Regions from separate parts of the Streptomyces sp. NPDC048361 genome, predicted to be linked through region 1. Evidence: riboswitches for the same ligand, from Rfam matches in the RefSeq annotation. Region 1 holds a riboswitch; each other region holds the start of a gene.
The links. A riboswitch is a leader RNA that binds a small molecule or an ion and turns the genes downstream of it on or off. The one in region 1 is predicted to bind cobalamin.
Positions count from the first base shown of each region.

Region 2: linked by a shared signal. The riboswitch ahead of AB0D31_RS17660 (cobalamin biosynthesis protein) and the one ahead of AB0D31_RS04600 (ribonucleoside-diphosphate reductase subunit alpha) in region 1 are both predicted to bind cobalamin.
Region 3: linked by a shared signal. The riboswitch ahead of AB0D31_RS28385 (HoxN/HupN/NixA family nickel/cobalt transporter) and the one ahead of AB0D31_RS04600 (ribonucleoside-diphosphate reductase subunit alpha) in region 1 are both predicted to bind cobalamin.
Region 4: linked by a shared signal. The riboswitch ahead of AB0D31_RS01370 (ABC transporter substrate-binding protein) and the one ahead of AB0D31_RS04600 (ribonucleoside-diphosphate reductase subunit alpha) in region 1 are both predicted to bind cobalamin.

Region 1 is NZ_JBEZKW010000005.1:87,049-92,564, forward strand. Features, by position in the region: gene AB0D31_RS04585 (DUF3311 domain-containing protein) at 1-112, shown strand, start outside; gene mctP (monocarboxylate uptake permease MctP) at 109-1,734, shown strand; gene AB0D31_RS04595 (Uma2 family endonuclease) at 1,805-2,392, opposite strand; cobalamin riboswitch at 2,491-2,635, shown strand; gene AB0D31_RS04600 (ribonucleoside-diphosphate reductase subunit alpha) at 2,759-5,143, shown strand; gene AB0D31_RS04605 (ribonucleotide-diphosphate reductase subunit beta) at 5,143-5,516, shown strand, end outside.
Region 2 is NZ_JBEZKW010000027.1:66,163-71,678, reverse strand. Features, by position in the region: gene AB0D31_RS17670 (putative cobaltochelatase) at 1-152, opposite strand, end outside; gene AB0D31_RS17665 (cobyric acid synthase) at 205-1,749, opposite strand; gene AB0D31_RS17660 (cobalamin biosynthesis protein) at 1,731-2,687, opposite strand; cobalamin riboswitch at 2,782-2,923, opposite strand; gene AB0D31_RS17655 (hypothetical protein) at 3,115-3,339, opposite strand; gene AB0D31_RS17650 (inorganic phosphate transporter) at 3,371-4,621, opposite strand; gene AB0D31_RS17645 (lysozyme) at 4,753-5,516, opposite strand, start outside.
Region 3 is NZ_JBEZKW010000062.1:30,451-35,966, reverse strand. Features, by position in the region: gene AB0D31_RS28405 (Gfo/Idh/MocA family oxidoreductase) at 1-809, shown strand, start outside; gene AB0D31_RS28400 (arsenate reductase family protein) at 849-1,211, opposite strand; gene AB0D31_RS28395 (hypothetical protein) at 1,330-1,611, shown strand; gene AB0D31_RS28390 (metalloregulator ArsR/SmtB family transcription factor) at 1,838-2,200, opposite strand; cobalamin riboswitch at 2,277-2,494, shown strand; gene AB0D31_RS28385 (HoxN/HupN/NixA family nickel/cobalt transporter) at 2,522-3,628, shown strand; gene AB0D31_RS28380 (LysR family transcriptional regulator) at 3,666-4,586, opposite strand; gene AB0D31_RS28375 (nuclear transport factor 2 family protein) at 4,731-5,105, shown strand; partial or broken gene AB0D31_RS28370 (mobilization protein) at 5,342-5,516, shown strand, end outside.
Region 4 is NZ_JBEZKW010000002.1:39,941-45,456, forward strand. Features, by position in the region: gene AB0D31_RS01360 (amino acid permease) at 239-1,702, shown strand; gene AB0D31_RS01365 (M67 family metallopeptidase) at 1,799-2,221, shown strand; cobalamin riboswitch at 2,299-2,449, shown strand; gene AB0D31_RS01370 (ABC transporter substrate-binding protein) at 2,487-3,473, shown strand; gene AB0D31_RS01375 (iron ABC transporter permease) at 3,638-4,666, shown strand; gene AB0D31_RS01380 (ABC transporter ATP-binding protein) at 4,764-5,516, shown strand, end outside.

The DNA of each region.
Region 1 (5,516 bases):
CTCGACCGCGCTCACCATGATCGCGTACAAGCTGTGGCAGCACGACCAGCGTTCGCGCGCGTCCGCCACCGCCGCGGTCTCCTTCGACAAGAAGGGGGGTGAGTCCCGGTGAAGGACGGCGTGAACGGCGTCGCACTCGGCGTCTTCATCTTCTTCTTCGTGGCCGTCACCGTGATCGGCTTCATGGCCGCCCGCTGGCGCAAGGCCGAGACCGCGGCGAGCCTCGATGAATGGGGCCTGGGCGGCCGGTCGTTCGGCACCTGGGTCACCTGGTTCCTGCTCGGCGGCGATCTCTACACGGCCTATACGTTCGTGGCCGTCCCCGCCGCGATCTACGCGGCCGGCGCGGCGGGCTTCTTCGCGGTCCCGTACACGATCCTCGTCTACCCGCTGATCTTCACCTTCCTGCCGCGCCTGTGGTCGGTCTCGCACAAGCACGGCTACGTGACCACCTCGGACTTCGTGCGCGGTCGGTTCGGCTCCAAGGGCCTCTCGCTCGCGGTCGCCATCACCGGCATCCTCGCCACGATGCCGTACATCGCGCTTCAACTGGTCGGCATCCAGGCCGTGCTGGACGTGATGGGCGTGGGCGGCGAGTCCGGCAACTGGTTCGTCAAGGACCTGCCGCTGCTCATCGCCTTCGCGGTGCTGGCGGCGTACACGTACTCCTCGGGGCTCCGCGCGCCCGCGCTGATCGCGTTCGTGAAGGACGGCCTGATCTACCTCGTGATCGCCGTCGCGATCATCTACATCCCGATCAAGCTGGGCGGCTTCGACGCCATCTTCAGCGCGGCGGAGCACAAGTTCGCGACGCCGAACCCGAAGACCGGGCAGCCGACCGGGGCGCTCGTGCCCGGCCACGCCGGCCAGTGGACCTACGCCACGCTCGCGCTCGGCTCGGCGCTCGCGCTCTTCATGTATCCGCATTCGATCACGGCGACGCTCTCCTCGCGCAGCCGCAACGTCATCCGCCGCAACACCACGATCCTGCCGCTGTACTCCCTGATGCTGGGCCTGCTGGCCCTGCTCGGCTTCATGGCGATCGCGGCCGGCGTCAAGGTCACGAACGGGCAGCTCGCCATCCCGCAGCTCTTCGAGGACATGTTCCCCGACTGGTTCGCGGGCGTCGCCTTCGCGGCGATCGGCATCGGCGCGCTGGTCCCGGCGGCGATCATGTCGATCGCGGCCGCGAACCTCTTCACCCGCAACATCTACAAGGACTTCATCAAGCCGGACGCGACGCCGTCGCAGGAGGCCAAGGTCTCCAAGCTGGTCTCGCTCGTGGTGAAGGTCGGCGCGCTGGTCTTCGTCCTGACCATGGACAAGACCGTCGCCATCAACTTCCAGCTGCTGGGCGGGATCTGGATCCTGCAGACCTTCCCGGCGCTGGTCGGCGGTCTGTTCACGCGCTGGTTCCACCGCTGGGCGCTGCTCGCCGGCTGGGCGGTCGGCATGGTGTACGGCACGCTCGCCGCGTACGGGGTGGGCTCGCCCACGCAGAAGCACTTCGGCGGCTCCTCCAAGGAGATCCCGGGCATCGGCGAGATCGGCTACATCGGCCTCACCGCGTTCGTCCTGAACGTGGTGGTCACCGTGGTCCTGACCTTCGTCCTGCGCGCAGTGAAGGCCCCCGACGGCGTCGACGAGACCTCGCCGGCGGACTACACGGCGGACGCGGGCGACCCCGGTGTCGCCACGGAACTGCCGCCGGCGACGGCGGGGGCGGCGCACTGAGGTTCGCTGTCGGCACGGGGAAGGGCCGCCGCACCCTGGGAGGGTGCGGCGGTCCTTTCGTATGCACCGATCAGCGCGTCCAGTCCTTGAGCTGCTCGGTCTGGAGGGTGATGTTGACGGGATCGGGGAGCGTGATGTCCGTGCCGTACGGCACGATGTGGACGCTCTCGTACCGGTGGCCGTTGGGCTGGCTGTAGACGGAAACCTCGCACTTGGCCCGGTCGATGAGCAGGTATACGGGGATGCCGGTTTCCGCGTAGGCGCGTGGCTTCTCGACATGGTCTCGCCGGTGCGTGTCGGAGTCCCACGAGGTCACCTCGACCACCATGAGGATCGGCTCGGGCTCCACCCAGTCGCCCTGCCCGACGAAAGCGTCCGGATGAGCGAGCACCGCATCGGGGATGGCGCGACCAGTCCGGTATTTCTCCGCCTTGATCCCCTGCCCGGGGTGCAGGAAGAGGTCGTCCGGCCGAGCCTGCATGCAGATTTTGAGCAGCCACTGAACGATCCGGTTGTGGTCCCCGTCCGGCATGGCCTTGCTCCTGATGACCCCGTAGATGAATTCGAGCCGCGTCCCCTCCCGCTCACGGGCCGCTATGCGTGCGACGGCCTCGAAATCCTCCGTCAACATGTGGGGCCGGTCTGTAGTCGAGGTCATCGCGGCTCGCCTCCTTCAAGGGCTCTGTCCCGACGATAGCGGAGCCCTATGACAGGCGGGCGTGGACCGACCGGCGACACAACATGTGGGGGGTGCCGTCAACAGTGCCCCCCACATGTATGCTCGTGCTCGCTGTCGCCGCAGGGGAATCCGGTGCGAATCCGGAACTGTCCCGCAACGGTATGACCCGTACGGATACGTACGGGCCGAGTCCGACAACCTGCCGATGGTGCGCCCGGTTCGACCGATCCGGGTGCCAGACGTCCGGGCCTCGCGGTTGGGCCGGTGGACGACGCGCCGAGGGCTGCCCCGAGGCGCGCCGACGCCTCCCCCGAAGGCCCCGTGCCGAGCGAGGGAGTGCCCCACGTGACCATCGCCCCAGCGGATCCCGCTTCAGCGATCACCGATGAGCTCGCGGATGCCCCCGGGACCGCGCTGCTGCGGACCTTGACCGAGTTCACCGCCGACCTCCCGGACACCGACCCGGGCCGGGTCGCCGCCGCCGCGCTGCGGGGCCGCAACGCCCGTTCCGACGCAGCCGAGCTGCGCGAGCTGGCCACCGAGGCGGCCGCGGGGCTCATCTCCGAGGACCCGGCGTACTCCCGCCTCGCCGCCCGCCTGCTCACGGTCACCATCGCCGAAGAGGCCGCGAGCCAGGGCGCGGTGTCGTTCTCCGCGTCCGTGGCCGTCGGCCACCGCGAGGGCCTGATCGCCGACCGCACCGCCGACTTCGTGCTCGCCCACACGGACCGCCTCGACGCCCTCGTGGACACCGCGCTCGCCGACGGCGCCGACGACCGCTTCGGCTACTTCGGCCTGCGCACCCTGTTCTCCCGCTATCTGCTGCGCCACCCGATCACCCGCAAGGTCGTCGAGACCCCCCAGCACTTCATGCTGCGGGTGGCCTCCGGTCTCGCCGAGGACGGCAGCGTACGGGCCCTGGACGAAGTGGCGTCCCTGTACGGCCTGATGAGCCGCCTGGACTATCTGCCGTCCTCCCCCACGCTCTTCAACTCCGGCACCCGCCACCCCCAGATGTCGTCCTGCTACCTGCTCGACTCACCGCTCGACGAGCTGGACTCCATCTACGACCGCTACCACCAGGTGGCGCGCCTCTCCAAACACGCCGGCGGCATCGGGCTCTCGTACTCCCGGATCCGCGGCCGCGGTTCGCTGATCCGGGGCACCAACGGCCACTCCAACGGCATCGTGCCGTTCCTCAAGACGCTGGACGCCTCCGTCGCCGCGGTCAACCAGGGCGGGCGGCGCAAGGGCGCGGCCGCGGTGTACCTGGAGACCTGGCACTGCGACATCGAGGAGTTCCTTGAGCTGCGCGACAACACCGGTGAGGACCAGCGCCGTACGCACAACCTGAACCTCGCGCACTGGATCCCCGACGAGTTCATGCGCCGCGTCGACGCCGACGGCACGTGGTCGCTGTTCTCGCCGGCCGACGTACCCGAGCTCGTCGACCTGTGGGGCGATGAGTTCGACGCCGCCTACCGCAAGGCCGAGGCCGCGGGGCTCGCCCGCAAGACCATGCCGGCCCGTGACCTGTACGGCCGCATGATGCGCACCCTCGCGCAGACCGGCAACGGCTGGATGACGTTCAAGGATGCCTCCAACCGCACCGCTAACCAGACGGCGGAGCCCGGCCACACGGTCCACTCCTCCAACCTGTGCACCGAGATCCTTGAGGTCACCGACGACGGCGAGACGGCCGTGTGCAACCTCGGCTCGGTCAACCTGGGCGCGTTCGTCGACCCCCGGGTCGGCGGCGACGGCATCGACTGGGAGCGGCTCGACGAGACCGTCCGCACCGCGGTCACCTTCCTCGACCGGGTCGTCGACATCAACTTCTACCCGACCGAGCAGGCCGGCCGCTCCAACGCCCGGTGGCGTCCGGTGGGCCTGGGGGCGATGGGGCTCCAGGACGTCTTCTTCAAGCTGCGGCTGCCCTTCGACTCCCCCGAGGCGAAGGCCCTGTCGACGAAGCTGTCCGAGCGGATCATGCTGACCGCGTACGAGGCCTCCGCCGCCCTCGCCGAGCGGTCGGGTCCGCTGCCCGCCTGGGACAAGACCCGTACCGCGCGCGGTGTGCTCCACCCCGACCACTACGACGTCGAGCTGAACTGGCCGGAGCGCTGGGCCGCCCTGCGCGAGCGCATCGCGAAGGTCGGCATGCGCAACTCGCTGCTCCTCGCGATCGCACCGACCGCGACCATCGCGTCCATCGCGGGCGTCTACGAGTGCATCGAGCCGCAGGTCTCCAACCTTTTCAAGCGCGAGACGCTGAGCGGTGAATTCCTCCAGGTCAACGGCTACTTGGTGGAGGAGCTGAAGGCGCTCGGCGTGTGGGACGCGCAGACCCGGGAGGCGCTGCGCGAGGCAAGCGGCTCGGTGCAGGGCTTCGGCTGGATCCCCGCCGACGTCCGCGCCCTGTACCGCACGGCGTGGGAGATCCCGCAGCGCGGCCTGATCGACATGGCCGCCGCCCGCACCCCGTTCCTCGACCAGTCGCAGTCGCTCAACCTGTTCCTGGAGACGCCCACCATCGGCAAGCTGTCGTCGATGTACGCGTACGCCTGGAAGCAGGGCCTGAAGACGACGTACTACCTGCGTTCGCGCCCGGCGACCCGCATCGCCCGCGCCGCGCAGGCCGCCACCGTCCCAGTCCAGCAGGCCGCGCCCGACGCCGACGCGGTCGCCTGTTCCCTGGAAAACCCCGAGTCCTGCGAGGCCTGCCAGTAATGAGCTCAACCGACCACAAGAACCTGCTGGACCCGGGCTTCGAGCTGACCCTGCGTCCCATGCGCTACCCGGACTTCTACGAGCGCTACCGGGACGCGATCAAGAACACCTGGACCGTCGAGGAGGTCGACCTCCACTCCGACGTCGCCGACCTCGCGAAGCTGACGCCGGGCGAGCAGCACATGATCGGCCGCCTGGTCGCGTTCTTCGCGACGGGCGACTCGATCGTCTCCAACAACCTGGTGCTCACCCTCTACAAGCACATCAACTCCCCTGAAGCGCGGCTCTACTTGAGCCGTCAGCTCTTCGAGGAGGCCGTGCACGTCCAGTTCTATCTGACGCTGCTCGACACTTATCTGCCCGACCCGCAGGA
Region 2 (5,516 bases), on a different contig from region 1:
TCCGCGAGCGCCCGCACGGCGGTGCTCTTCGCGGTGCCCTTCTCGCCCCGGACGAGAACACCTCCCACGGCCGGGCTGACGGCGTTCAGGAGCAGCGCGAGCCGCAGGTCGTCCATGCCGACGACGGCGGTGAACGGATACCGGGTGCTCATGTGCCGATCTCTCCTTCGAGTAGTGCTGTACGCGGCGGGCGGGCGGTGCAGGTCACGGCGCGCCCGGCGGGATGAAGGGCAGGCCGGCGGGCGGGCCCTGCTCGATCAGGCGCAGCAGGGCGTCGGTGTCGGCGTGTTCCTCGATCAGGTCTCCGAGCCGGTCGAGCTGCTCCTCGCGGAGCACCCCGAAGGAGGTGTCGGGCGCGGGCACGAACCGGCGGCCCGCGTCCCGCGCGACCTGTTCGAGGAAGCGGCGCCGGAACCCGTCGCTCTCCAGGGAGCCGTGCCAGTGCGTGCCCCAGACGGAACCGACCCGGCACCCGTCCAAGAAGGCTTCCCCGCCGAGGACTTCGGCCACGCCGTGATGGATCTCGTACCCCTCGACGCGCTCACCGAGAGCCTCGCCGACGGGCCTGGCCAGGGTCTTCTCCGCGGCGAACCGCACCCGGACCGGCAGCAGACCGAGCCCGGCCACCGAGCCGGCCTTCGACTCGACGTCGTCCTCGATGTGCTCGCCGAGCAGCTGGAACCCGCCGCAGATGCCGAGCACCGGGCGGCCGTCGGCGGCCCTTCTGGCCAGCTCTGCCGCGAGGCCGCGCTCGCGCAGCCACTCCAGGGCGCGGACGGTGCCGCGGGTGCCGGGCACCACCACGAGGTCGGCGTCGGTGAGCTCCTCGGGCCGGTCCACGAACCGCACGACGACGCCGGGTTCGGCGGCGAGTGCGTCCACATCGGTGAAGTTGGACATCAGCGGCACCGCGCACACCGCGACCCGCAGCACGTCCTCGCCCACGGGCGGTGCCACCACCGACTCGCGTACGGTTCCGCGCATCGAGACACGCAGGCCGTCCTCCTCGTCGATGCCGAGGCCGTGGGCGTAGGGCAGGATCCCGTAGGTGTGCCGTCCGGTGAGGCCGCGCAGCATCTCGATGCCGGGCTCCAGGAGCGTCACATCGCCGCGGAACTTGTTGACGACGTACCCCGCGACCAGCGCCTGGTCCTCGGGGCTCAGCAGCGCCGTGGTGCCGAAGAACGAGGCGAAGACCCCGCCCCGGTCGATGTCGCCGACCACGACGACGGGCAGCCGGGCGGCCCGCGCGATGCCCATGTTGACGATGTCGGTGCGCCGCAGATTGATCTCCGCCGGGCTGCCCGCCCCCTCGCAGATCACGGCGTCATACGTTGTCCGGAGCTCCGCGAGGCAGTCCAGCACGGGGCCGAGGAGCGCCTCTCGGCGCCCTCCGCCCAGTGCCTTCCCGGCGGACGGCCCGCCGGACGTGCCGAAGAACCCGCGGGCGCTCAACTCGCCCACCGGCCTGCCCATCAGGACGACCTGGCTGGAGCGGTCGCTGCCGGGTTTGAGCAGCACCGGGTTCATCAGGGCGGTCGGCTCCACCCGGGCCGCCTGCGCCTGCATCGCCTGCGCCCGGCCGATCTCCGCGCCCTCGCGCGTCACGAACGAGTTCAGCGACATGTTCTGCCCCTTGAAGGGGGCCACCTTGACGCCCCGGCGCACCAGCCAGCGGCAGATCCCGGCCGTGACGACGCTCTTGCCGGCGTCCGATGTGGTGCCCGCGATCAGCAGCCCGCCACCCATGTACGTCCCCTCCTCACAGCGGCTCGCGCGACCACGGCGCCGGCCAGCGTCAGCCAGCCCACCGTGCGTGAGAGCCGTACCGCCCGTTCGATGTCCGCGACTTCGACGGCGCGGCCCGCCGTGTTCAGGACCGGCCGGTGCTCGACCCGTCCCGCGTAGGAGAGCGTGCCGCCGAGCCGCACGCCGAGCGCCCCCGCGAACGCGGCTTCCACCGGGCCCGCGTTGGGGCTCGGGTGCCGGCCCGCGTCGGTGCGCCAGGCCCGTACCGCGCCCCTGGAGTCGGGCCCCGCGAGCGCGGCGAGGGCGGCGGTGAGGCGGGCGCCCGGCCAGCCCATCACGTCGTCCAGGCGTGCCGAGGCCCAGCCGTACCGGCGGTACTTGGCCGACTTGTGCCCGACCATCGCATCGAGGGTGTTGACCGCGCGGAAGCCCACGAGGCCCGGCACGCCCGCGAGCGCGCCCCACACCAGGGCGCCGACGACCGCGTCGGAGGTGTTCTCGGCGACGGACTCGACCACGGCGCGCGCGACGCCGTCGGCGTCCAGGGAGTGCGGGTCGCGTCCGCACAGGTGCGGCAGGCGCTCCCGCGCCGCGTCCACATCGCCCGCGGCGAGTGCGGCCCCGATGGCCCGCGCCTCGCGGCCGAGCGAGGTGCCGCCCACCACGCTCCAGGTGGCGGCCGCGGTCAGCGCGGCGGCCGCGACGGAACGGTCGCGTACGGCACGGGAGAGCAGGGCCGCGGCGCCCGCGGCGCCGCCCGCGCACACGGCGGTGTGCAGGGCGCCCCAGCCGCGGTGGTCGCGCCACAGGGCGCGTTCGACGGCGCCGGCCGCCCGGCCGAACGCGGCGACGGGATGGCCGCGGCGCGGGTCGCCGAGCAGGAGGTCGCCGATGAGTCCGGCGGTCGCGCCGTAGACGAAGGTGCGGTCGGCTCGCATGCTCAGCGCGCCAGGGCGGAGCGGCACGGGCCGGAAGGTCTCAACGGGCAGGCGCGCATGGCGGTATGTCCTCACTCAGGGTGTCCGCGCCCTGGTTCGACGTGACCGGCGGTGAGAGTTCCTGGCTCGCGGGGATCGCTCCCCGGTGACAGTGGCGGGACCGCGCCGGATTCGCACCGGCTTCCTCTTCTGCCGCCGTAGCTGGCCGGTGCAGTCCACCACGCCCCGAGAACAGCCGTCAACTTGCCGTTGACCTGCGGCGCGAGAGAGTGCCCGGCACCACAGCGAACCGCCCCGCGGCGCGGGCCACGGGGCGGTTCGGGTGGGGCGTGCGGGTCGGGCGACCGATGCCCGCGGGTCAGGTGACTGATGTCCGCGGGTCAGGTGGCTGTCACCCGCGGATCAGGCGTCTGACGACGCCCGCGGGTCAGGCGACGATCAGGTAGATCCCGTACGCCACGGCCGCCGCGCAGAGCGCGAAGCAGGCGTACGCCCCGGTGCGGGCCATCGCCACGTTGCCCGCGGTGCCGGAGGCCGCGGCCTCCCGCTTGGTGAGGCCGACGATGCCGAGGGTGAACAGGCCCACCAGGCCGACGGTCACCGCGAGGCTGACGCCGAAGACGGAGCCAAGAGCTGCCCAGTCGATGTGCATGAGGATTCCTTAGCTGGCCGGAGCGACCGAGTCAGACCGCCGCCGGAGTGGGCGGGTCGGCGGGGGCCGGGGCCTGGATCGTGGCCCTGAGGTCGGTCGACGCGAGCGCCAGACCGGTGGGCGGCGGGCTGACCGCGGCGATGGCGGTGGTGATGACACCGGCGGGCTCGGCCACGGGGGCGTCGTCGGCGGTGACGTTGTGGGCGTCGACCGGCTGGCGGCGCGACAGCTTCCAGATGATGCCCGAGCCGGCGATCAGGAGGAGCGCGACGGCGGCGATGCCCCAGGGGCCCTGCTGGGTGAGGAACTCCGCGCCCGCGCCGACGAGTCCGGCGGCCGGCAGCGTCAGGATCCAGGCGACGGCCATGCGGGTCGCGGTGGACCAGCGGACCACTCCGCCCTTGCGGCCGATGCCGGCGCCCATGACCGAGCCCGAGCAGACCTGGGTGGTGGAGAGCGAGAAGCCGATGTGCGAGGAGGCGAGGATGACGGTCGCCGCGCCGGTCTGGGCGGCGAAGCCCTGCGGCGGACGCAACTCGGTGAGGCCCTTGCCCATGGTGCGGATGATGCGCCAGCCGCCGAGGTAGGTGCCCATCGCGATGGCCAGACCGGCCGAGACGATGACCCACAGCGGGGGGTTCGCGCCGGGGTGCAGCACCCCGGCGGTGACCAGGGCGAGGGTGATGATGCCCATCGTCTTCTGGGCGTCGTTGGTGCCGTGGGCGAGCGAGACCAGGCCGGCCGATGCGATCTGCCCGGCGCGGTACCCCTTGGCGGTGGCCTTGTCGGCGGTGTTCCGGTTGAGCCGGTACGTGAGCCTGGTGGCCAGCATCGCGGCGATGCCCGCGACGATCGGGGCGGCCACGGCCGGGAGCAGCACCTTGGTGACGACGGTGGAGCCGTGGACCGAGGACCAGCCGGCCGACATGACCGCGGCGCCGATGAGGCCGCCGAACAGGGCGTGGGAGGAGCTGGAGGGCAGCCCGAGCAGCCAGGTCAGGAGATTCCAGAGGATGGCACCGACCAGGGCAGCGAAGATGACCTCGGTGCGGATTCCCTTTTCGTCGATGATCCCGCCGGAGATCGTCTTGGCGACCTCCACCGACAGGAACGCGCCGACCAGGTTGAGCGCGGCGGACATGGCGACCGCCGTCTTGGGCTTCAGGGCGCCGGTCGAGATGGTGGTGGCCATCGCGTTGGCGGTGTCGTGGAAACCGTTCGTGAAATCGAACACTAGAGCTGTCACGATCACAATCGCGAGCAGCAGCGTGATGTGTTCCATTTACCCAGGCAATCGTTCGACGTCAGTGGCGGGACGAACGTAAGTAACCTGAATGAACGGAAGATGAACTGGGGCGGGCGCACTGGTGACCGTGGCCGGTTCCCGCGCCGCCCCGGTCCGCCGGGGGCCGTTCAGCGCCCGGCCGCGAACCGTTTCAACTGCGCAAAAGTCCCATTGAAGAGATTCTGGTCACCCGGCAGGGCTCCGCCGCCATTGGCGTGCTGCCACACCGTCCAGTACGACCAGCCCGCGGGCAGCGCGCCGGGCGCGACGGCGTACCGGGCGAGCCACAGGGGGTGGTCGGCGGCGAAGGCTGTGCTGTGGCCGGTGCACCGGTTCCACCACGCCGTGGTCGTGTAGATCACCGGACGGCGGCCGGTGCGCAGCCGCACCTCGTCGCTGAACCCGGCGACCCAGTCGGTCATCTCGGCGGGGCTCAGCCCGTAGCAGGTGTCGCCGCTGCCGCCCCTGGCGTCCTTGCCGTACGGGTTGTGCTCCAGGTCGACCGCGGGCGGCAGGGTCCAGCCGTCACCCCGCCAGCCGCCCCCGTTGGCCGCGAAGAACGCCGCCTGCGCCCGGCCCGAGGACTGGTCGGGCACCGCGAAGTGATAGGCGCCCCGGATCAGGCCCACCCGCCGGGCGCCGTCGTACTGCTGCCCGAAGAACGGGTTGCGGTAGGTCGTCGACTCGGTTGCCTTCACGTACACGAAGGTCGCCCCACGGCTCTTCGCGGCGGCCCAGTCGACGCTCCGCTGGTGCGAGGAGACGTCATGGCCGGCGGGCTTGTCCTGCGCCGACGCACCGTGCGGCGCCGCGAGCGCGGTGAGGGCCGTACAGCCCAGCGCGAGGGCCGCCAGGCGCAGTGCGAGCGCGGCCCGCGCGCGGCTGAGGCGGG
Region 3 (5,516 bases), on a different contig from region 1:
TCGACTTCGCGGGCGTGTGGGGGCGGCGGCCCGAGGCCGCGGCCGCCCTCGCCGACGAGCACGGGGTGACGGTGTACGACGACCCCGACGCGCTGTTCGCGGCGTGCGACGCCGTCGCCTTCGCGCTGCCGCCGGACGTGCAGGCGCCGCTCGCGGTCAGGGCCGCCGCGGCGGGCTGCCATCTGCTCCTGGACAAGCCGGTCGCCACCGATGTGGCCGGGGCCCGCGCGGTGGCGGACGCGGCGGAACGGGCCCAGGTCGCCTCCGTCGTGTTCTTCACGCTGCGCTTCGCGAAGGAGACCGCGGCCTGGGTGGCCCAACAGGCCGCCGCGCAGGGCTGGTTCACCGGGCGGGCGCGGTGGTACGGGTCGCTGTTCACGCCGGGCGCCGAGCAGAGCCCGTACGCCGCGTCGCCCTGGCGGGGTGAGAAGGGCGCGCTCTGGGACGTCGGGCCGCACGCGCTCGCCGTGCTGACCGGCGTGTTCGGCGAGGTGACCGCCCTGACGGCGGCGGGCGGCCCCGGCGACACCGCGCACCTGATCCTGCGCCACGCCTCGGGCGCCTCCAGTACCGCCGACCTCAGCTTCACCGCGCCGCCGGCCGCCGCGGGCGTCGAGGTGGCGCTGCTCGGCGAGGCCGGCGCCGAGGTCATGCCGGACTGGGGCGGCGCGCTCGACGCGTTCGGCGCCGCGATCGACGCACTCCTGGAGGCGGCCCGCACCGGCGTTCCGCACCCGTGCGACGCCCGGTTCGGCGCGCGGATCACCGAGCTGCTCGCCGACGCGGAGGCCCAGCTCGGCCGGGTCTGACGACGAGCTTCCGGGCGGGACGAGCTGCCGGGCGGAAGGCTATGTGCGCTTCAGGGCGTCCCGTACGGCGTCGTCGGTGCGGCCCACCACGGCCGTGCCGTCGTCGGCCGTGATGATCGGGCGCTGAATCAGCTTGGGGTGCTCGGCGAGCGCCGTCACCCAGCGCTCGCGGGCGTCCGCGTCGCGCGGCCAGTCCTTCAGGCCGAGCTCCTTGGCGTCGGCCTCCTGGGTGCGCGTAATGTCCCACGGTTCGAGACCGAGCCGGTCGAGGACGGCCCGGATCTCGTCGGGGGAGGGGACGTCTTCGAGGTAGCGGCGCACCGTGTAGTCGGCGCCCTCCGCGTCCAGCAGACTCACCGCGCTGCGGCACTTCGAACAGGCCGGGTTGATCCAGATCTCCATGCCCGCAAGCGTACTCGTGCCGCACCCTCAAAGCCCGGCCGACCAGGGGCGATTGTCAGTGGGCCCCGGTAAAATCGAAGCAGTAAGTGAGGGTTCCCGACTGCCCAGGAGGATGCCCATGACCGCTGCCGCACTGACCTCGCACGCCCCGAAACAGCTGTCCCTCCAGCCCCTTCGCAAGGTGCCGCTGCCCGCCGGGCGTCCGCGTGTGTGGTACGAGTCGCACAACCGGCGTCTGAAGGCCATGCGCCTGGCCATCGCCCTGCTCGACACGGGAGTGTACCGACCCGAGCAGGCACCCGACCGCACCATACGCACAGTGGCCGCGCTCATCGGCGTCCACCAGCCGTCGGAGACGACCTGCCGGATGGTGCGTGCGCTGATCTACGACGGCCGTTGACCCTCGACGGCCGTTGACCCACGACGGACGGTGGCTTACGACGGCCGTAGACCCTGCGACGGCCGCTGATCCGTGACGGCTGTTCAGCTGTTGGGCCGGCCGGTAGTTGAGTTGTCCCGGTTGGTGAGCTGTAACGGCCGGTGAGCTGTGACGGCCGTCGGCCGTGCGGTCGCCCGGCTCCGGTCATGCCAGCGAGGCGTGGCCGGGGTCCGGGCCGCGCCCGGGCTCACCCCGCCGTCGTCACCGCGTACTGGTCGAGGAGGCGCGCGACCACCTCGTCCACCAACCGGTAGCGCACCACGCGTCCCTCCTTCTCCCCGGCGACCGCCCCGGCGGCCCGCAGCAACCGCAGGGCCTGCGAGACGGCCGGATCGCGCATGCCCGTCGCCACCGCGAGGTCGGAGACGGCGAGCGGGCCCGTCCGGTGCAGGGCGAGCAGCAGCGCGAGCCGGTTGGCGTCGGCGAGCAGCGAGAACCGCTCGGCCCAGGCCCGTACGCGCTCGGGGTCGCCGATCGCGGCGATGGCGTCGCAGACCCGGTGGCCGTCGATGGTGCGGTGGCCGGCGCGGTCGGCGGGGACGAGATGCATACCCGCATCCTCGCAGGCGCCGGCCGGAGCACTCCGTGTGATCTTCGATACCTGCACAGCTGTGCAGCTGTGCGGGCAACTGCGCAGCGTCTAGGGTGAGCTGGCCGTGGTGTTCGGGAAGACCGGTGCGAAACCGGAGCGGCCCTCGCCACTGTGATCGGGTTCCCCCGTAAGGATTTTCCGGGGGAGCAGCCGTCCCCGCGACGCCACTGGCCAGGATCCACCTGGCTGGGAAGGCAGGGCGGCCGCACCCACCCGTCAGCCAGGAGACCGGCCGCGGCATCTCACGAAGTGATCCACGAGGTGCTGGAGCGTGACCGCATGACCCTGTCCACCCGCACGCCTTCCGAGGCGGGCGCCGCCTCGCCGATCTTCCGCTGGCGCCGCGAGGACACCGTCCGTACCGGCGTCCTGCTCGCGGTCATAGCCGCCCTGCACGTCGTCGCCTTCGGCATCCTGTTCCTTCTGGTGGCCCCCGCCCACTACGCGGTCGGCACCAAGACGTACGGCATAGGCCTCGGCATCACCGCGTACACCCTCGGCATGCGGCACGCCTTCGACGCCGACCACATCGCCGCCATCGACAACACGACCCGCAAGCTGATGGCCGACGGCAAGCGGCCGGTCTCCGTCGGTTTCTGGTTCGCGCTCGGCCACTCCAGCGTCGTCGTCGTCATGGCGGCGCTCGTGGCGGGTGGCGCCCAGCTCGCGGGCACCCTCATGAACGAGGGCTCCAGCACCCACCAGGTGCTCGGCGTCGTCGGAACCACCGCGTCCGGCTCGTTCCTCTATCTGATCGCCGCGCTCAACCTGGTCGCCCTGTTCGGCATCTTGAAGGTGTTCCGCGCGATGCGCTCGGGTGCGTACGACGAGAAGGAGCTCGAAGCCCACCTGGACTCGCGGGGGTTCATGAACCGCCTCCTCGGCCGGTTCACCAAGTCGATCTCGCGGCCGGGGCAGATGTTCCCGCTCGGCTTCCTCTTCGGCCTGGGCTTCGACACCGCCACCGAGGTCACCCTGATGGTGATGGCCGGCACGGGCGCGGCTGCGGGGCTGCCCTGGTACGCGATCCTGTGCCTGCCGCTGCTGTTCGCCGCCGGGATGAGCCTGTTCGACACCCTGGACGGCACCTTCATGAACTTCGCCTATCAGTGGGCGTTCTCCAACCCCGTGCGCAAGGTCTACTACAACCTCACCATCACCGGCCTGTCGATCGCCGTCGCCTTCTTCATCGGCACCATCGAACTGGTCGGGGTCATGCACGAGAAGTTCGACCTCACCGACCCGGTCAGCGGCTGGATCGCCGACCTCGACCTGGACAACGTGGGCTTCGTCATCGTCGGCCTGTTCGTGGTGGTGTGGGCGGCGGCGCTGGCGTACTGGCGGCTGGGGAAGGTGGAGCAGAAGTGGGCGGCTTCGGGGGCGTGAGGCTTCCGTAACGGGGTGCCCGGGGCCGGGGGAGGCCTCAGGAAGGCGCGCCCCCTCCCTTTGCGGACGCGGGGGAGGTGGTCGAGCCGAACGCCCGCCGTCCGTACGCGAGCAACTCCCGTACCGCGGGGCCGGCGTTGGGTCTCCAGACGAGCGACAGGAAGGCCGGCGCGTCGATGTCCTCGATGGGGCGGGCGGTGAGCCGGCCGCTGTAGCGCGCCGCCATCGACGCGCTGAGCACGGCGACGCCGAGTCCGCGGTCGGCGAGGTCGGCGATCGCGTCGGCGGCGCTCGCCTGGAAGGCGATCACGGGGGTGACGGCGCGCGCGGCGCAGGCCCGGTCGAAGACCGAGCGCAGCCCCGTGCCCTGCGGCATGCACACGATCGGGTACGCGGCGAGGTCGCGCAGGGCGACGCGGCGCCGCTTCGCCAACGGGTGGCCGTCCGGGACCGCCGCGACAAGGCCCTCCTCGATGATCGTCAGCGCGTCGAGGCCGTCGTGGGTGGCGCTCGGTGTCCCGATGAGGGCGAGGTCGAGGGTGCCGGTGCGGACCCAGTCGATCAGCCGGTCGGAGCTGTCCTCAAGCAGCGAGACCTCCACGCCGGGGTGGGCCCGGTGGAACGCGGCGAGGGCGTCGAACAGCGGGGTGATGGTGCAGCCGATGACCATGCCGATGCTCAGCCGACCCCGGACGAGGCCGGTGACCTCGCCCACCGACTGCCCGACCGCCGCGGCGGCCGAGAGCGCGGCGCGGGCGTGGCCGAGCGCGGCCCGCCCCGCGTCGGTGAGGGTGGCGGTGCGCGCCGACCTGTCGAAGAGCTGGGCCCCGAGCTCGCGCTCCAACTGCCGGATCTGGGCGCTGACCCCGGACTGGCTGATGTGCACCCGCTCGGCCGCCCGCGTGAAGTTCTGCTCCTCGGCGACCGCGACGAAGTATTCGAGCTGCCTGAGATCCATGACTACAGATTCTAGTTCCGATCCGACCCATCTGTTGGACTTCTGACGAGGACGGGACCAGGCTGGACGACGTCGGGACGAACTCGACGGCTACCGCTACTGCTACCGCTACCGCTACCGCTACGCGAGCATCAGGAGGAACCCGTGCCGGAGTACGAGAAGTACGAGAAGGCCATGCGGCCCGAGGACATCACCCGCCTGTTCGTCGAGCGCTCCAACGCCGGGGACGCGGCCGGGGTCGCCGCCCTGTACGCGGAGGACGCGGTCATGGCCTACCCGCCGGGCAGCCGGACGGTGGGCCGCGAGGCCATCCGCGAGCTATGGGCGAAGGTGCTCGCCAACCGCCCCCACTTCGAGCCGGAGCAGCCCCTGCCGACCCTGATCAACGGCGACATCGCCCTGACCTCGACCCCGCCGAAGGACGGCACGGGTGCCCGGGCCCAGGTGGTCCGCCGCCAGCCGGACGGCAGCTGGCTCCGCATCCTGGACCAGCCGGAGTTCGCCCCGCCCCGGGGATGAACGCGTCCACGGCGAGGCCACACGCTGACGGGCCGGGGGCCGGCGTCGCCCAACCGGACCTGCTGCGGGCCGCGTTCATGCCGCACCACCGGCTCATACGTCCCCGCACGGCCCTGCCGGCCGAGACGGGCTGCCTGCGGGCAAGCTTGACCGTGCGCATCACCAGCGCCCTCACACATACGGCCATCAGCCACCGCTCCGGCGGGCAGATCGCCCCCGGAACGGTCGGCAGCCTAATGGGGGATCGGCTGAAGGAGGGATTCCAACCCAGCGCGAGTCTGCCGTTGCTGTAGGCCAAGCGTCTTGACCACCATGTCGACCTGCGTTCCCGCGAACTCGGTACGAGGCCGCCGAAGCACGTGTGGCACTGTCCGGTGCGTACTGCGCCTGGTGACCGCTACCTGACCGATA
Region 4 (5,516 bases), on a different contig from region 1:
GTCATATTGACGAACCTTTGTCCGCTTCTTCCTGTGATCTGCGCCACAAAGCCCGCTGGGGATCACCCATAAGGCCGTGATAAATCTTCACGACCACCCGGGGACGCCACCCATGTTCCCGGGGGCGCTTCGACCGGCAGACCGCCGGTGGCACTCCATCCACATCCGGGGGGATCAGGACCTGATCCGACGCTTCGTGACGAGGCGGGCGGGTCAGCATGGAGAAAGGCGCACCACCATGACCTCAGCGCAGGTCGACCAGCACGGAGACCGTCCTGCCGGCATTGAGGCCGCGGGGACCGCCCAGGCTCCGGGCGAGGGCTCGGGCGAGGGATACCAGCGGGGCCTCGGGGCCCGGCAGATCCAGATGATCGCGATCGGCGGTGCCATCGGCACCGGCCTCTTCCTCGGCGCGGGCAAGGCCATCTCGAAGGCCGGCCCCAGCCTCATCCTGGCCTACGCCATCGCGGGCCTGGTCATCTTCTTCATCATGCGCGCCCTCGGCGAGCTGCTCATGTACCGCCCGGTGTCGGGCTCCTTCTCGGAGTACGCCCGCGAGTTCGTCGGCCCGTTCTGGGGCTATGTGACCGGCTGGACGTACTGGCTCTTCTGGGTCGTCACCGGCATCACCGAAGTGACCGCTGCCGCCCAGTACATGTCCTTCTGGACCCACAAGAGCTTCCCGCAGTGGGCCTACGCGCTCATCTTCACGCTGGTCCTGTACGCGGTGAACCTCATCTCCGTGAAGCTCTTCGGTGAGCTGGAGTTCTGGTTCTCGATGGTCAAGGTGACCGCCATCGTCGGCATGATCCTGATCTGCGCCGGCATCCTCACCGTCGGCTTCTCCGACGCCGCGGACACCGCCACCGTCGCCAACCTGTGGAGTGACGGCGGGTTCTTCCCCAAGGGCATCGGCGGCACGCTGATGACGCTCCAGATCGTGATGTTCGCCTTCCTCGCCGTCGAGCTGGTCGGTGTGACCGCCGGCGAGTCCAAGGACCCCGAGAAGACGCTGCCCAAGGCCATCAACACCGTGCCGTGGCGCATCGCCGTCTTCTACATCGGCGCCCTGATCATGATCCTCTCGGTCGTCCCGTGGCACGAGTTCCAGCCCGGTGTCAGCCCCTTCGTCGCCGCCTTCCAGAAGATGGGCCTCGGCATCGGCGCGGCCATCGTCAACTTCGTCGTGCTGACCGCCGCGCTCTCCTCCTGCAACTCGGGCATGTACTCCACCGGCCGCATGCTGCGCGACCTCGCGCTCAACGGCCAGGGCCCGAAGGTCTTCACCAAGCTCACCAAGTCCGGCACCCCGCTGGTCGGCACCTCGGTCTCCGCCGCGCTCATGCTGGTCGGCGTGTGGATCAACTACGTGGCGCCCGGCAAGGCCTTCGACTACGTGGTCTCCTTCGCCACCATCTCCGGCATGTGGGCCTGGATCATGATCCTGGTCTGCCAGATCCGCTACCGCGCCAAGGCCGACCGCGGCGAACTGCCGCAGTCCACCTTCCGCGCCCCCGGCGCCCCGTACACCAGCTGGTTCGCACTGCTCTTCATCTTCATGGTCATCGTGATGATGGGCATCGACAAGGACTCCCGCGTCTCGCTGTACTGCGCGCCGCTGTGGGCCCTGATCCTCGGCGTCTCCTACCTGGTCCTCAAGGCCAAGAACCCCGAGAACAAGGCGTTCGCCAAGCGCGCCTGAGCCGCCGCTGAAGCTCTGACCAGCAGGTTCTCACCATGCGGGCCGTTCCGTATCGCACCTCGATACGGGACGGCCCGTCTGCTTATCCTTGCCGACATGCTGACCCTCACCCAGGCCCTGTACGACCAGCTCGTGGCGCACGCCCGCGCCGACCACCCCGACGAGGCGTGCGGTGTGGTCGCGGGCCCGGCCGGCACCGGCCGCCCCGAGCGCTTCATCCCGATGCTGAACGCGGCCCGCTCGCCCACGTTCTACGAGTTCGACTCGCAGGACCTCCTCAAGCTCTACCGCGACCTCGACGACCGCGACGAGGAGCCGGTGATCGTCTACCACTCCCACACCGCGACCGAGGCCTACCCCTCCCGCACCGACGTGACGTACGCCAACGAGCCCGGCGCGCACTACGTCCTGGTGTCGACGGCGGACACGGACGGCGCGGGCGAGTTCCAGTTCCGCTCCTACCGCATCGTGGACGGCGTGATCACTGAGGAAGATGTAAGGGTCGTAGAGGCCTACTGACGAATACGCGTACGGGCGGATTTCGCGCATACTGTGCATGCGCGCGTTCTGTCCGTGCGCACGGCCGCCGGCTGTGCGCACCTTCGCCGTCCGTGCGCACCTTCGATCACGGGGCGGCAGGACCCAGGAAGCCGGTGCGAATCCGGCACGGTCCCGCCACTGTGACCGGCGCCGAGGACACCCCTCGGCGCCGGAAGCCAGGAACTGGCCTGCCGCCTTCTCCCATCGACAGGGGACGTGGAAATCCCCTTGGAGGAGCTCGGCCATGCTCTGGCGCCGCGCGGCACTCGCCGCCGCCCTGCTGTTCCCGCTCGCCGCGTGCACCTCGCCCGCGCGACCCGAGGCCGCGGGCGGTCCCGCCCCCGGCTTCCCGTACACGGTCACCAACTGCGGGGTGACGACGACATACACCGCGCCCCCGAAGCGGGCGGTGACGATGAACCAGCACGCCACCGAGGTGATGCTGGAGCTGGGCCTCGTCAAGTCCCTCGCCGGGACCGCCTACTTGGACGACAAGGTGCTGTCGAAGTACGCGGCGGACTACCGCACGGTCCCGGTCCTGGCCGCCGCATACCCCTCCTACGAGAAGCTCCTGTCCGTCAACCCGGACTACGTCTACGGCGGTTACGCCTCCGCCTTCGCCGCGAACGAGGGCCGCGGCCGCGAAGCCCTCGCCAAGAGCGGCATCAACTCCCGTCTCAACGTGGAGAACTGCCCCAAGGGCGCGGCGACCACGATGAACGACGTGTACGAGGAGGTCCGCGAGGTCGGCCGCACCTTCGGCGTGCCCGACCGGGCGGAAAGCTGGGTGAAGGCGGCCGAGGCCACCAACGCGAAAGTGGCCCGCACGGGCGCGCCGCCGGTGCCGGTCTTCGTCTACGACAGCGGCGACGCGACGGCGTTCACCCTCGGCGGCAAGGGCATCGGCAACGACATCGTGACGCGGGCGGGCGGCCGCAACGTCGTCGCGGACGACCTCAGGACGAAGTCGTTCGGCGACGCGAGCTGGGAGAACGTGGTGGCCCGCGCCCCCGAGACCATCCTGATCCTGGACTACGGCGGCACGAGCGTGGAGGCCAAGAAGAAGCGCCTGCGCGACGACCCGGCCCTGGCGTCCGTCCCCGCCGTCAAGAACAACCGGTTCGCGGTCCTGCCCCTGTCCGACATGGTGACGGGCGTTCGGGCGCCGGACGCGGTGGCGAAGCTGGCGACACAGCTCTCCGCGACGGCGGGGGCGGGGGCGGGGGCGTGAACGAGCTCCCGAACACGGGCTCACCGCGCACCGCAGCTCTCCGCGACGGCGGGGGCGGGAACGGGGGAGTGAGGGAGCCCCTGAACACGGGCTCACCGCGACGCACACCGAGCGGGGCGGCGCAGAGCCACGGTGAGCCGGATCGGGGCCCAAGAGGCGCGGCCGTGACCCCGCGCCTGCGCTACCCCGCGCTGCTCGGCGGACTCACCCTCGTGCTCCTGGCCGCGGCCACCGCCGGGCTCGCGCTCGGCTCGGTGCGGATACCGGCCGGCGATGTCCTGGCCATCGTCACCGGCGCCGCCGAACCCGGCCCGTACCGCACGATCGTCCTGGAGGTCCGGGCACCCCGCGTCGTGCTCGGCGCGGTCACCGGCGCCGGGCTCGCCGTCATCGGCACCACCCTCCAGGCCCTCGTCCGCAACCCCCTCGCCGACCCGTTCCTGCTCGGCGTCTCCAGCGGCGCGTCCGCCGGAGCCGTCGCCGTCATCGTCCTCGGAGCCGGCGCGGGCCTCGCCACCACCGTCGCCCTGCCCGCCGCCGCCTTCGCGGGCGCGCTCGCCGCCCTCGTCCTCGTCTACGCCCTCGCCCGGCGCGCCGGCTCGATGACCGGCGGCCGCCTGGTCCTCGCCGGGGTCGCCGTCTCCTACGTCCTGTCGGCGCTCACCAGCCTGATCCTCGTCACCTCCGCCCGCGCCGAGCACGTACAGGAAGTGCTGCACTGGACGCTCGGCGGACTCGGCGGCGCCCGCTGGTCCATGCTCGCCCTGCCCGCCACCGCCCTCGTCCTCGGCACCCTCGTCCTGATCACCCTGGCCCGCCCCCTGGACCTGCTGCTCGTCGGCGAGGAGGGCGCCACCGTGCTCGGCCTCGACGCGGGCCGCTTCCGCGCCGCCGCCTTCGTCCTCACCTCCCTGCTCACCGGTGTCCTCGTCGCGTACACCGGGGCGATCGGCTTCGTCGGCCTGATGGTTCCGCACGCCGCCCGCATGGCCGTCGGCGCCGCCCACCGCACCCTGCTCCCCGTCGCGGCACTCGGCGGCGCCGCCTTCCTCGTCGTCGCCGACCTCGCCGCCCGCACCGTCGCCGCACCCCAGGACATACCCGTCGGCGTGCTCACCGCGCTCACCGGCGGCCCGTTCTTCCTGTGGATGCTGCGCGGCCGCGGCGCCCGCACGGAAGGCGGCCCGGCATGACGACCCTGCGCGCCGAGTCGCGGCGCGGAAGGCGGCCCCGCACGACGTCCCTGAGCACCGAGTCGCCGCGCGGCGCCCGCACGGAAAGCGCCCCCGCATGACGACCCTGCGCGCCGAGTCCCTCACGTACACCACGCCCCAGGGCCGCACCCTCCTGCACGACATCACCCTGGACGCCGCCGACGGCGAGACCATCGGCCTGGTCGGCCCCAACGGCAGCGGCAAGACCACCCTGCTCCGCTGCGTCTACGCCACGCTGCGTCCCACCACCGGACGCGTCCTGCTGGACGGCGCCGATCTGCACGCCCTGCCGGCCAAGGCCCGCGCCCGCCGCATAGCGACCGTCCCGCAGGACGCCGACGCCGGCGGCATCGAACTGAGCGTGCGCGAGATCGTCGCCATGGGCCGCTCCCCGCACCACCGCTTCTGGGAGGCCGACACCGCCGCCGACCGCGCCCTCGTACGCGAAGCCCTCGCCCGCGTCGGCATCGCGGACCTCGCCGGCCGCCCCTTCCCGTCCCTGTCCGGCGGCGAGCGCCAGCGCGCCCTGGTCGCCCGCGCCCTCGTCCAGCAGCCGGACGTCGTCGTCCTGGACGAGCCGACCAACCACCTCGACATCCGCTACCAGCTCGAAGTCCTGTCCCTGGTCCGGGAGTTGGGCACGGTCAACCTCCTGGCCCTGCACGACCTGAACCTCGCCGCGTACTACTGCGACCGCGTCTGCGTCCTCGCCGCGGGCCGGATCGTCGCGGCGGGCCCGCCCGCGGAGGTCCTCACCGCGGAGCTGCTGCGCGCGGTGTACGAGGTCGACGCCGAGGTGAACATCCACCCGGCCACCGGCGCCCCCACC